Regions from separate parts of the Kitasatospora sp. NPDC057223 genome, predicted to be linked through region 3. Evidence: riboswitches for the same ligand, from Rfam matches in the RefSeq annotation. Region 3 holds a riboswitch; each other region holds the start of a gene.
What was found. A riboswitch is a leader RNA that binds a small molecule or an ion and turns the genes downstream of it on or off. The one in region 3 is predicted to bind cobalamin.

Region 1: it holds a riboswitch for cobalamin, as region 3 does, so the genes downstream of both, cobN (cobaltochelatase subunit CobN) here and ACFUK0_RS15975 (HoxN/HupN/NixA family nickel/cobalt transporter) in region 3, are expected to answer to the same signal.
Region 2: it holds a riboswitch for cobalamin, as region 3 does, so the genes downstream of both, metE (5-methyltetrahydropteroyltriglutamate--homocysteine S-methyltransferase) here and ACFUK0_RS15975 (HoxN/HupN/NixA family nickel/cobalt transporter) in region 3, are expected to answer to the same signal.

What each region holds. Positions count from the first base shown of each region.
Region 1 covers NZ_JBHUWW010000048.1:1,940-5,203, reverse strand. Annotated here, with positions in the region: gene cobN (cobaltochelatase subunit CobN) at 1-1,267, opposite strand, end outside; cobalamin riboswitch at 1,445-1,589, opposite strand; gene cobG (precorrin-3B synthase) at 1,658-3,013, shown strand; gene ACFUK0_RS18615 (precorrin-8X methylmutase) at 3,010-3,264, shown strand, end outside.
Region 2 covers NZ_JBHUWW010000009.1:44,088-47,351, forward strand. Annotated here, with positions in the region: gene ACFUK0_RS05970 (DUF1918 domain-containing protein) at 1-53, opposite strand, end outside; gene ACFUK0_RS05975 (TetR family transcriptional regulator) at 193-882, opposite strand; cobalamin riboswitch at 1,025-1,248, shown strand; gene metE (5-methyltetrahydropteroyltriglutamate--homocysteine S-methyltransferase) at 1,472-3,264, shown strand, end outside.
Region 3 covers NZ_JBHUWW010000037.1:36,403-39,666, forward strand. Annotated here, with positions in the region: gene ACFUK0_RS15965 (Fpg/Nei family DNA glycosylase) at 1-709, shown strand, start outside; gene ACFUK0_RS15970 (ArsR/SmtB family transcription factor) at 737-1,120, opposite strand; cobalamin riboswitch at 1,204-1,421, shown strand; gene ACFUK0_RS15975 (HoxN/HupN/NixA family nickel/cobalt transporter) at 1,452-2,558, shown strand; gene ACFUK0_RS15980 (M24 family metallopeptidase) at 2,686-3,264, shown strand, end outside.

The sequences.
Region 1 (3,264 bases), on a different contig from region 3:
TGCGGGCGAGCTGGTCCTCGGTCAGCCAGTCCTGGTCGTAGCCGCCGGCCGCGATCAACGCGTGGATCAGCGCGTCGCCCTCGTGAGAGTCGTCGCCGTCGGCGGCGGGCGCGAGACCCGGCAGCGCGTCCGGGCCGTCCAGCGGGCCGAGGTCCATGCCCTCCTCGCGCAGCCGGGTGAGCAGTCGCATCGCGCTGGCCGGGGTGTCCAGGCCGACCGCGTTGCCGACCCGGGCGTGCTTGGTCGGGTACGCGGACAGCACCAGCGCGAGCCGGCGCTCGGCGGCCGGGATGTAGCGCAGCCGGGCGTGCCGCACCGCGATCCCGGCGACCCGGGCGGCGCGCTCGGGGTCGGCCGCGTAGACGGTCAGGCCGTCCTCGTCCAGCTCCTTGAAGGAGAACGGGACGGTGATCAGCCGGCCGTCGAACTCGGGGACGGCGACCTGCGTCGCGGTGTCCAGCGGGGAGAGGCCGTCGTCGCTGGCCTCCCAGGCGGCGCGCGACCAGGTCAGGCAGAGCGCCTGGAGGATCGGCCGGTCCAGCGCGGCGAGCGCGCCCGCGTCCCAGGCCTCCTCGTCGCCGCCGGCCGAGGCGTCGGCCGGCCGGGTGCCGCCGGCCGCCAGCACGGTGGTGATGATCGCGTCGGCCGTGCCCAGCTCGGCCAGCAGCCCGGGCTCCGCGCCGCGCAGCGAGGAGCAGTACAGCGGCCGGGGCCGGGCGCCCTTGTCCTCGATGGCCCGGCAGAGCGTCTCGACGAAGGCGGTGTTGCCGCTCATGTGGTGGGCGCGGTAGTAGAGCACCGCGATGACCGGGCCGTCGGCGTTCTCCGCCGTCGCGGTGCGCTCCAGCGGCCCCCACTCGGGGGCGGAGGCGGGCGCGGCGAAGCCGTGGCCGGTGAGCAGCACGGTGTCGGACAGGAAGGCGCCCAGTTCGGCGAGGTTCGCCGGGCCGCCGTGGGCGAGGTAGGCGTGCGCCTCGGCGGCGATGCCGGCGGGGACGGTGGACAGCTCCATCAGCTGGGCGTCGGGTGCCTGCTCACCGGTCAGCACGATCACCGGGCGGGGCCCGGCCAGCAGCGCGTCCAGGCCCTCCTGCCAGGCGCGGCGCCCGCCGAGCAGCCGGACGACCACCAGGTCGGTGCCCTCCACCAGCGCGGGGAGGTCGTCGGCGGTCAGCCGGGCCGGGTTGCCGAGGCGGAACGGGACGGGGCCCTCGGCGGCCCGGGCACTGAGCAGGTCGGTGTCCGAGGTCGACAGAAGCAGGATCATGCGAAGGCCCTCCCGGCCTCGATGGACCCCTCCTGCCCGGTACGGGCAGTGAGGGCGGGCACGGGCACGAGCAGGGGCGGCGGCACCGGGGTGAGCCCGGGCGCAGGCATGCGGCGGCGCATAGGTCGAGCCTTCCTCGGGGTCCGCGCCCCGTGGGGTGTCCCCCCGGCCGGAGACCGGGGGAGAGTCGAGGACGGCAGGAGTTCCTGGCTCCCACGGCGGTGAACCGTGGTCACAGTGGCGGGACCGCACCGGGTTTGCACCGGTTTCCTCCCCTTTGCGCCGTCTCTGGCGTGAGCGGACCACAAGGATCCGCCCGGGAGCATAGTAGGCGCTGGGGGTGATCCACGGGACAGAGCGTCCGGTCGGATCATCGGTATGCTCGCGGCCATGTCACCCTCGACCGACCCCGCCGCCCAGGGCTCCGGCGGGCCCGACCGGGCCCGCGAGGACGCGTGCCCGGGGACCCTTCGCCTACATACGGCCGACGACGGGGCCCTCGCCCGAGTCCGGCTGCCCGGCGGACTGCTGACGGTGGATCAGGTACGGGTGCTGGCCGACGCCGCCGAAGGGCTGGGCGACGGCTCGCTGGAGACCACCTCGCGCGGCAACGTCCAACTGCGCGGCCTGCCGGACGACTGCGGCTCACAGCTCGGCGCCCGGCTGCGCGCCGCCGGCCTGCTCCCCTCCGACCGGCACGAGCGCATCCGCAACATCGTCGCCTCGCCGCTCGCCGGTGTCGACGGCAACGGCCATGCGGACACGACGACTTGGGTCCGCGCGCTGGACGCGGCCCTGTGCGCCGCCGACTGGACCACCGGCCTCTCCGGCCGCTTCCTGTTCGCCCTCGACGACGGCCGGGGCGACGTCGCCGGGCTCGACGCCGATGTGACATTGATCGCAACCCCCGACGGCGCGGCACTCCTGCGCCTGGGCCGTGCCACCAGGGCCTTCGAGGTGCCGGCCGCCGAGGCCGTACCGGCCGCGCTGCTCGCCGCCGAACGCTTCCTCGCCCTGCTGCGCAGCACCGGCACCCGGGCCTGGCGGATCCGCGAGGCCGACCCGGACGGCACCCTGCTCACCCTCCCCGGCCTGCCCGTACGCACCCTGCCCGCACTTCCCGGCACCCTGCCGCAGGCCGGCCCGGTCGCCGGGCCCTGCGGCCGGTACGCGCTCTGCGCAGGGCTGCCCTTCGGCCGGGCCACGGCCGCCGGATGGCGGCTGCTCGCCGACGCCGCCGAGGCCGGCGCGGGCAGCCTGCGGGTCACCCCGTGGCGGGGCGTGGTGATCCCCGGACTCCCGCCGGACGCCGCCGGCCCCTGGGCCCGGCGTATCGCGGCCGCCGGCCCGGGGCTCGACCCGCACTCCCCGTGGGAGGGGGCGATGGCCTGCACCGGCACCCCCGGCTGCGCCAGGTCGCTCGCGGACGTCCGGGCCGACGCGGCCCGCGCCCTCGCCGCTGACGGCCCCGCCGGGCAGCGGCTGCTGCCCGTGCACTGGTCGGGCTGCGCCCGCCGGTGCGGACACCCCGCGGGGGAGTGGGTGGACGTCCTCGCCACGGGGGACGGTTACCAGGTGTCCGTCCGCCCGGGCCCGCCGCAGGATCCCCCGCGGTCGGTGGAACAGCAGTCGGTGGAACAGCGGCCGGTGGAACAGCCGGCAGTGGAACAGCCGGCAGTGGAACAGCCGGCAGTGACAACGCAAGAGATGGCCGAAGCAGTGGCCCGGGCCCGGAGGACGAAGTGATCGAGTACGAGAAGGACGGGGCGGCCATCTACCGCGAGTCCTTTGCCACCATCCGGGCCGAGGCCGACCTGGCGGGCCTGCCCGCCGACGTCTCACAGGTCGTGGTGCGCATGATCCACGCGTGCGGCATGACCGACCTGGTCGAGGACCTGCTCTGGTCCCCGCGCGTCGTCGCGGACGCCCGCGCGGCGCTGCGGGCCGGCGCGCCGGTCCTGTGCGACGTGTCGATGGTCGCGAGCGGGGTGACCCGC
Region 2 (3,264 bases), on a different contig from region 3:
ATGCCCACCGACCTGCTGTGGATGTGGAGCTGGTCACCTACCGCTGCATGCACGATCTGCTCCTTAGGTAGTGACGGCCCTCGTGCCGCCGACAGGCAGGCCGCCGCGCCCGGGCCGGCCGGGCCGCCGGCAGCCGTCCTGCTTCCACTGTGCTGCCGGCCGGGCCGGCCCGCAACGCTTCGGTGCCGCTGGTCAGGCGCCCGCGGGCCGGTCCGAGAGGTAGCCGCGGAGCAGGCGCTTGCATTCGGCGATCAGCACGGGGTCGCCGTCGGGGTCGCTGCGGAAGGCGAGTTTGAGGACGGCGTCCGCCGACTCCAGCGCCACCCGCAGGACCACCGGGCCGCCCGGCCGCCCGGCCCGGTCGGTGAACAGGTCGCCGCCGAGGGCCTGCAGCCGCACCGCCACGGTCGCGTTGTTGTCGAGTGTCGTGTCCAGCAGGTGCCGGTCGTCGAGGACGCCCGTCGGGCTCGGGTCGACCAGGCCGAAGTCGACCTGCCCGAATCCGGGTACGGCCCGCTTCATGGCGACGAACTCCTCCACCGCGAGGTCGACGAAGCCGGGCACGCCCGGCGGGGCCTCGGCCTCCAGCCGGCGGGCGAGACGCTCCAGGTAGCGCTCCAGGTTCCGGGCGGCCAGGGCGGCGAGCAGGCTCTCCTTGCCGGCGAAGAACTGGTAGAGCGTGCCGATCGGCACCTGGGCCCGCTGGGCCACCGCCTTGGTGGTCAGGGCGGTGGCGCCGACCTCGTCCAGCAGGCTCGCGCAGGCGTCGAGGATGCGCTCGTACCGTTCCTGGCTGCGCTGCTGCACCGGACGTCGCCGGGGAGCGGTGCTCGGCCCGCCGAGCTGCCCGACCGGGTCCCGGTGGTCCGTGTCCGCGCTCATGGCCACACTGTGCCGCATCCGGCGTTCCCCGGGCGAATCACCGGCGCGGGCGCCGCCGCGGGTACCCGTTCCGGCCCGGGGTGACGGCGCCGCCGGGTACCGGCATCCGGACGATCGCCGACGGGGCCGGTCCGGAGGGCCTAGGCTGTGCCTCGCAGTCGGTTCGCCCTGCCAGCCAGGCAGGCGCGTCGCAAGAGGGAACCCGGTGTGAATCCGGGACTGCCCCGCAGCGGTGAATGGGAACGACCGCCGTCACATGCACTGGGCCCCAGCAGGGGCCCGGGAAGCGACGGCCAGTAGGTGTCCGCCCTTCCAGGGCGGGTGTGCCCATGAGTCCGAAGACCTGCCACTGCCCGCGTGCACCCCGCACGCGGTGATCTCGGTGACCTCGTGGGCGGGTCGGCGGAGCGGGCGGGCACATCCTGGTGCCGCGCCCCCACTGCTGTGTTCCTTCGCGCCCCCGTGCTCTCCCGGGATCGCAACGCGACTCGCGAAGGAGAGTTCCGTGTCATCGAGTTCCACCACCCCGCAGTCCGGTACCCCGCAGCCGCAGCCCGGCGCTCGTCCGTCGGCCACCCCGCAGTCCACCGTGTACGGCTACCCGAGGCAGGGCCCGAACCGGGAGCTGAAGAAGGCGGTCGAGGGCTACTGGGCCGGTCGGGTCGACGCCGACGCCCTGCGGGCCACCGCCGCGGGCCTGCGGCGCGACAACTGGCACCGGCTGGCCGAGGCCGGCGTCACCGAACTGCCCACCGGCGACTTCTCGTTGTACGACCACGTGCTGGACGCCACGGTCGCCGTCGGCGCGATCCCGCCGCGCCACCGGGCCGCCGTCGACGCCGATCCGCTGGACGGCTACTTCGCCATGGCCCGCGGCACCCAGGACGCCGCACCGCTGGAGATGACCAAGTGGTTCGACACCAACTACCACTACCTGGTGCCCGAGTTGGGGCCGGACACGGTCTTCGCCGCGAACTCCGCCAAGGCCGTCTCCGAACTGCGTGAGGCCCTGGCGCTGGGCCACCGCGCCCGCCCGGTGCTGGTCGGCCCGCTGACCTACCTGCTGCTCGCCAAGCCCGCTCCCGGCGTCGGCGCCGACTTCCAGCCGCTCACCCTGCTCGACCGGCTGCTGCCCGTCTACGCCGAACTGCTCGCGGACCTGCGCGCGGCCGGCGCCGACTGGGTCCAGCTCGACGAGCCCGCCCTCGTCCAGGACCGCAGCCCGGCCGAACTGAGCGCCGCCGCAAGGGTCTTGCGCGAGCTCGGTGCGCTCACCGCCCGGCCGAGCATCCTGGTCGCCACCTACTTCGACCGCGCCGGCGAGGCGCTGAAAGTCCTCGCCAAGGCCCCCGTCGAGGGCGTCGGCCTGGACTTCACCGGCCCCGGCGCCGCCAACCTGGACGACCTCGCGGCCGTCGGCGGCCTCCCCGGCAAGCGCCTGGTCGCAGGCGTGGTGGACGGCCGCAACATCTGGATCAACGACCTGGAGAAGTCGCTGACCACCCTGGCCACCCTGCTCGGCCTGGCCGACCGGGTGGACGTCGCCCCCTCCTGCTCCCTGCTGCACGTCCCGCTCGACGCCGGCGCCGAGCGCGACCTCGACCCGCAGGTGGCGCGCTGGCTGGCCTTCGCCCGGCAGAAGACCGGTGAGATCACCACCCTCGCCCGGGGCCTGCGCGAGGGCACCCACGCGATCACCGCCGAACTCGCCGCCAACCGGGCCGACCTGGCCTCCCGCGCCGCCTCCGCCCTCACCCACGACCCGGCCGTCCGTGCCCGCGCGGCAGCCACCACCGCCGGGGACGCCCGCCGCCTCCAGGCCTACCCCGAGCGCGCCGTCGCCCAGCGGGCCCGGCTGAACCTACCGCTGCTGCCGACCACCACCATCGGCTCCTTCCCGCAGACCACGGAGCTGCGCACCGCCCGCGCCGACCTGCGGGCCGGCCGGATCGACGGCGGCACCTACCAGGACCGGATGCGCGCCGAGGTCCGTGAGGTCATCGCCTACCAGGAGAAGGCCGGCCTCGACGTCCTGGTGCACGGCGAGCCCGAACGCAACGACATGGTCCAGTACTTCGCCGAACAGCTCACCGGCTACCTGGCCACCCAGCAGGGCTGGGTGCAGTCCTACGGCACCCGCTACGTCCGCCCGCCCGTGCTGGCCGGCGATCTCTCCCGCCCGCACCCGATGACCGTCGACTGGTACCGCTACGCCCAGGACCTGACGAGCCGTCCGGTCAAGGGCATGCTCACCGGCCCCGTCACGATGCTCGCCTGGTCCTTCGTCCGCGACGACCAGCCGATCGCCGACACCGCCCGCCAGGTCGCCCTCGCCCTGCGCGACGAGGTGAACGACCTGGAGGCGGCCGGCGCCGCCGTCAT
Region 3 (3,264 bases):
CGACGCCGAGCTGATCGACGGACAGCTGCTGACCGAGGCCGAGGCGACCGGCAAGCACCTGTTCCTCGGCTTCGAGGAGGGCGCCTGGCTGCACATCCACCTCGGCCTGTACGGCGGCTTCACGTTCGCCGAGGGCCCGGCCCCCGCGCCCGTGGGCCTCGTCCGGCTGCGGCTGGAGAACGACGACTCGTACGCCGACCTGCGCGGCCCCACCACCTGCGAGCTGCTCACCGCCGCGGGGAAGGCCGCCGTGCACGCCCGTCTCGGCCCCGACCCGCTGCGCGCGGACGCCGACGCGGGCCTCGCCTGGCGGCGGATCTCGGCCAGCCGCACGACCGTCGCGGCGCTGCTGATGGACCAGAAGGTGCTGGCCGGCGTCGGCAACGTCTACCGCGCCGAGGTGCTCTTCCGGCTCGGCATCAGCCCGCACCGGGCGGGGCGCGACCTCACCCGCGCCGAGTGGGACGCGATCTGGGCCGACCTGGTCGCCCTGATGCACGAGGGCGTCGACGCGGGCCGGATCGACACCGTCCGCCCCGAGCACACCCCCGAGGCGATGGGCCGCCCGCCGCGGGTGGACGACCACGGCGGCGAGGTGTACGTCTACCGGCGGGCCGCGATGCCCTGCCTGGTCTGCGGCACCGCCGTCCGCACCGAGCAGCACGCGGCCCGCAACCTGTTCTGGTGCCCGCGCTGCCAGCAGGCCTGACGGGGGCGGCGCTCCCGGCGGGGGCGCTCAGCCGGTGGCCGAGCCGGGTTCGGTGTGCTCGGCCGCCGTGCAGGGCGCCAGCAGCGCGCCGAGCTGTTCGTCGACGAGCCGGTAGCGCACCACCCGGCCGTCCTTGTCCCCGGCGACCGCGCCGGCCGTCCGCAGCAGCCGCAGGGCCTGCGAGACGGCGGGGTCGCGCATGCCGGTGGCCACGGCGAGGTCGCTGACGGCGAGCGGCCCGGCCCGGTGCAGGGCGAGCAGCAGGGCCAGCCGCCCGGGGTCGGCGAGCAGGGAGAAGCGGTCGGCCCAGGTGCGGACGTGAGCGGTGTCGCCGATCGCCGCGATGGCTTCGCAGACCCGGTGTCCGTCGATGGTCCGGTGGCCCGCGCGCTCGGCCGGTACGAGATGCATGCGTGCCATTGTCGCAGCCCAGGGCATGTGATCCTGGACACCTGCGCAGGTGCGCAGCCTTGCAAGCGTCACCTGACGCCCCGTACGGTGTTGCCCGCCGTGGTGTTCGGGAAGCCGGTGACGGACCTTCAGAGGTCCCAGACCGGCGCGGCCCTCGCCACTGTGATCAGGGAGTCTCCGCACCCTCCCGGCCCCGTCGGGGCCGGGTGGTCACTGGGCGCCGTCGGGCGCCTGGGAAGGCCCGTGCGGAGGAGTTCGGACCCTGTCAGCCAGGAGACCGGCCACGGCATCTCACGAAGTGATCCACGAGGTGCTGGAGCGTGATCCGCAGATGACCCTGCCCGAAATCGAAGCTGCCCCGGTGGCGGCCGCGCCCGCGCTGCCGGCGTTCCGCTGGCGACGCGAGGACACCGTCCGTACGGCCGGGCTGATGGCGGTGATCCTGGCGATGCACGTGGCGGCCTTCGGGACGCTGTTCTTCCTGGTTGCCCCGCACGAGTACGCCGTCGGCACCCAGGTGTTCGGGGTCGGCCTCGGCATCACCGCCTACACGCTCGGCATGCGGCACGCCTTCGACGCCGACCACATCGCGGTGATCGACAACACCACCCGCAAGCTGATGGCGGACGGCAAGCGCCCGGTGTCGGTGGGCTTCTGGTTCGCCCTCGGGCACTCCTCGATGGTGGTCCTGATGGCGGCGCTGGTGGCGGGCGGCGCCCAGCTGGCGAACACGCTGATGGACGAGGACTCGCCGACCCACCAGTGGCTGGGCGTCCTCGGCACGAGCGCCTCCGGTGCGTTCCTGTACCTGATCGGCGCGCTGAACCTGGCCGCGCTGTTCGGCATCCTGCGGGTCTTCCGGGCGATGCGGGCGGGCCGCTACGACGAGGCGGAGCTGGAGGAGCACCTCAACGCGCGCGGCCTGTTCAACCGGGTGCTGAACCGGGCCACCCGTTCGATCACCCGCCCCGGCCAGATGTTCCCGGTCGGGATGGTGCTGGGCCTGGGCTTCGACACCGCGACCGAGGTGACGCTGATGGTGATGGCCGGCAGCGGCGCCGCCGCGGGGCTGCCCTGGTACGCGATCGTCTGCCTGCCGCTGCTGTTCGCGGCCGGGATGAGCCTGTTCGACACGCTGGACGGGACGTTCATGAACTTCGCGTACCAGTGGGCGTTCTCCAACCCGGTGCGCAAGGTGTACTACAACCTGACCATCACCGGCCTGTCGATCGCGGTGGCGTTCATCATCGGCACGATCGAGCTGGTCAGCGTCCTGCACGAGAAGCTGGACCTGACCGACCCGGTGTCCGGCTTCGTCGCCGGCCTGTCGCTCGACAACGTGGGCTATGTGATCGTCGGACTCTTCGTGGTCGTCTGGGCGGCGGCGATCGCGTACTGGCGCCTCGGCAGGATCGAACAGCGCTGGTCGCCGTCCTGACCGGACGCCCGCGCTCAGGCCGCCGCCCCGCTGAGCGGGCCCGCGAAGCCCGGCCGGACAGCCGACGCGTCCGCCCGTCCGGCCTGCTCGGCGGGCGAACCGGCGCCGGGCTCCGTACGCTCGACCCATGTCTGATGCGTACGCGGGCCGGCGGGAGCGTCTGAGGGAACACTGCAGCGCGTCGGGGACGGACGCGGCTCTGATCACCCGGCCGGCGAACGTCCGCTACCTGACCGGCTGCGCCCCCTGCGGGGCGACGCTGCTGCTCACCAGGGAGCGCGCCCTGCTCGCGCTGCCGGACGACCTGCCGCCGGACGACACCGGCGAGCACCTGCTCGGCGAGGACCTCACCCAGCTCCAGGTGACGGCCGGCGCGGACACCGCGCTCGCCGCCGCCGAGGCGGCCGCCCGGCTGCGGGTCGGCGACCTCGCGGTGGAGGAGCACGACCTCACCGTCAGCCGCCACCGCGCGGTCGCGGCCGTCGCCGAGGGCGTGCGGCTGGCGGACGCGCGCCGGGTGGTCGAGCGGATGCGGGTGATCAAGGACGAGCACGAGATCGCCGACCTGCGGATCGCGGCCGAGATCGCCGACCAGGCGCTCAGCGAGCTGCTCGAATCGATCCTGGTCGGGCGCACCGAGCGGCACCTGGCGATGGAGCTGGAGCGCCGCATGATCGACCACGGCGCCGACCGGGCGGCCTTCCCG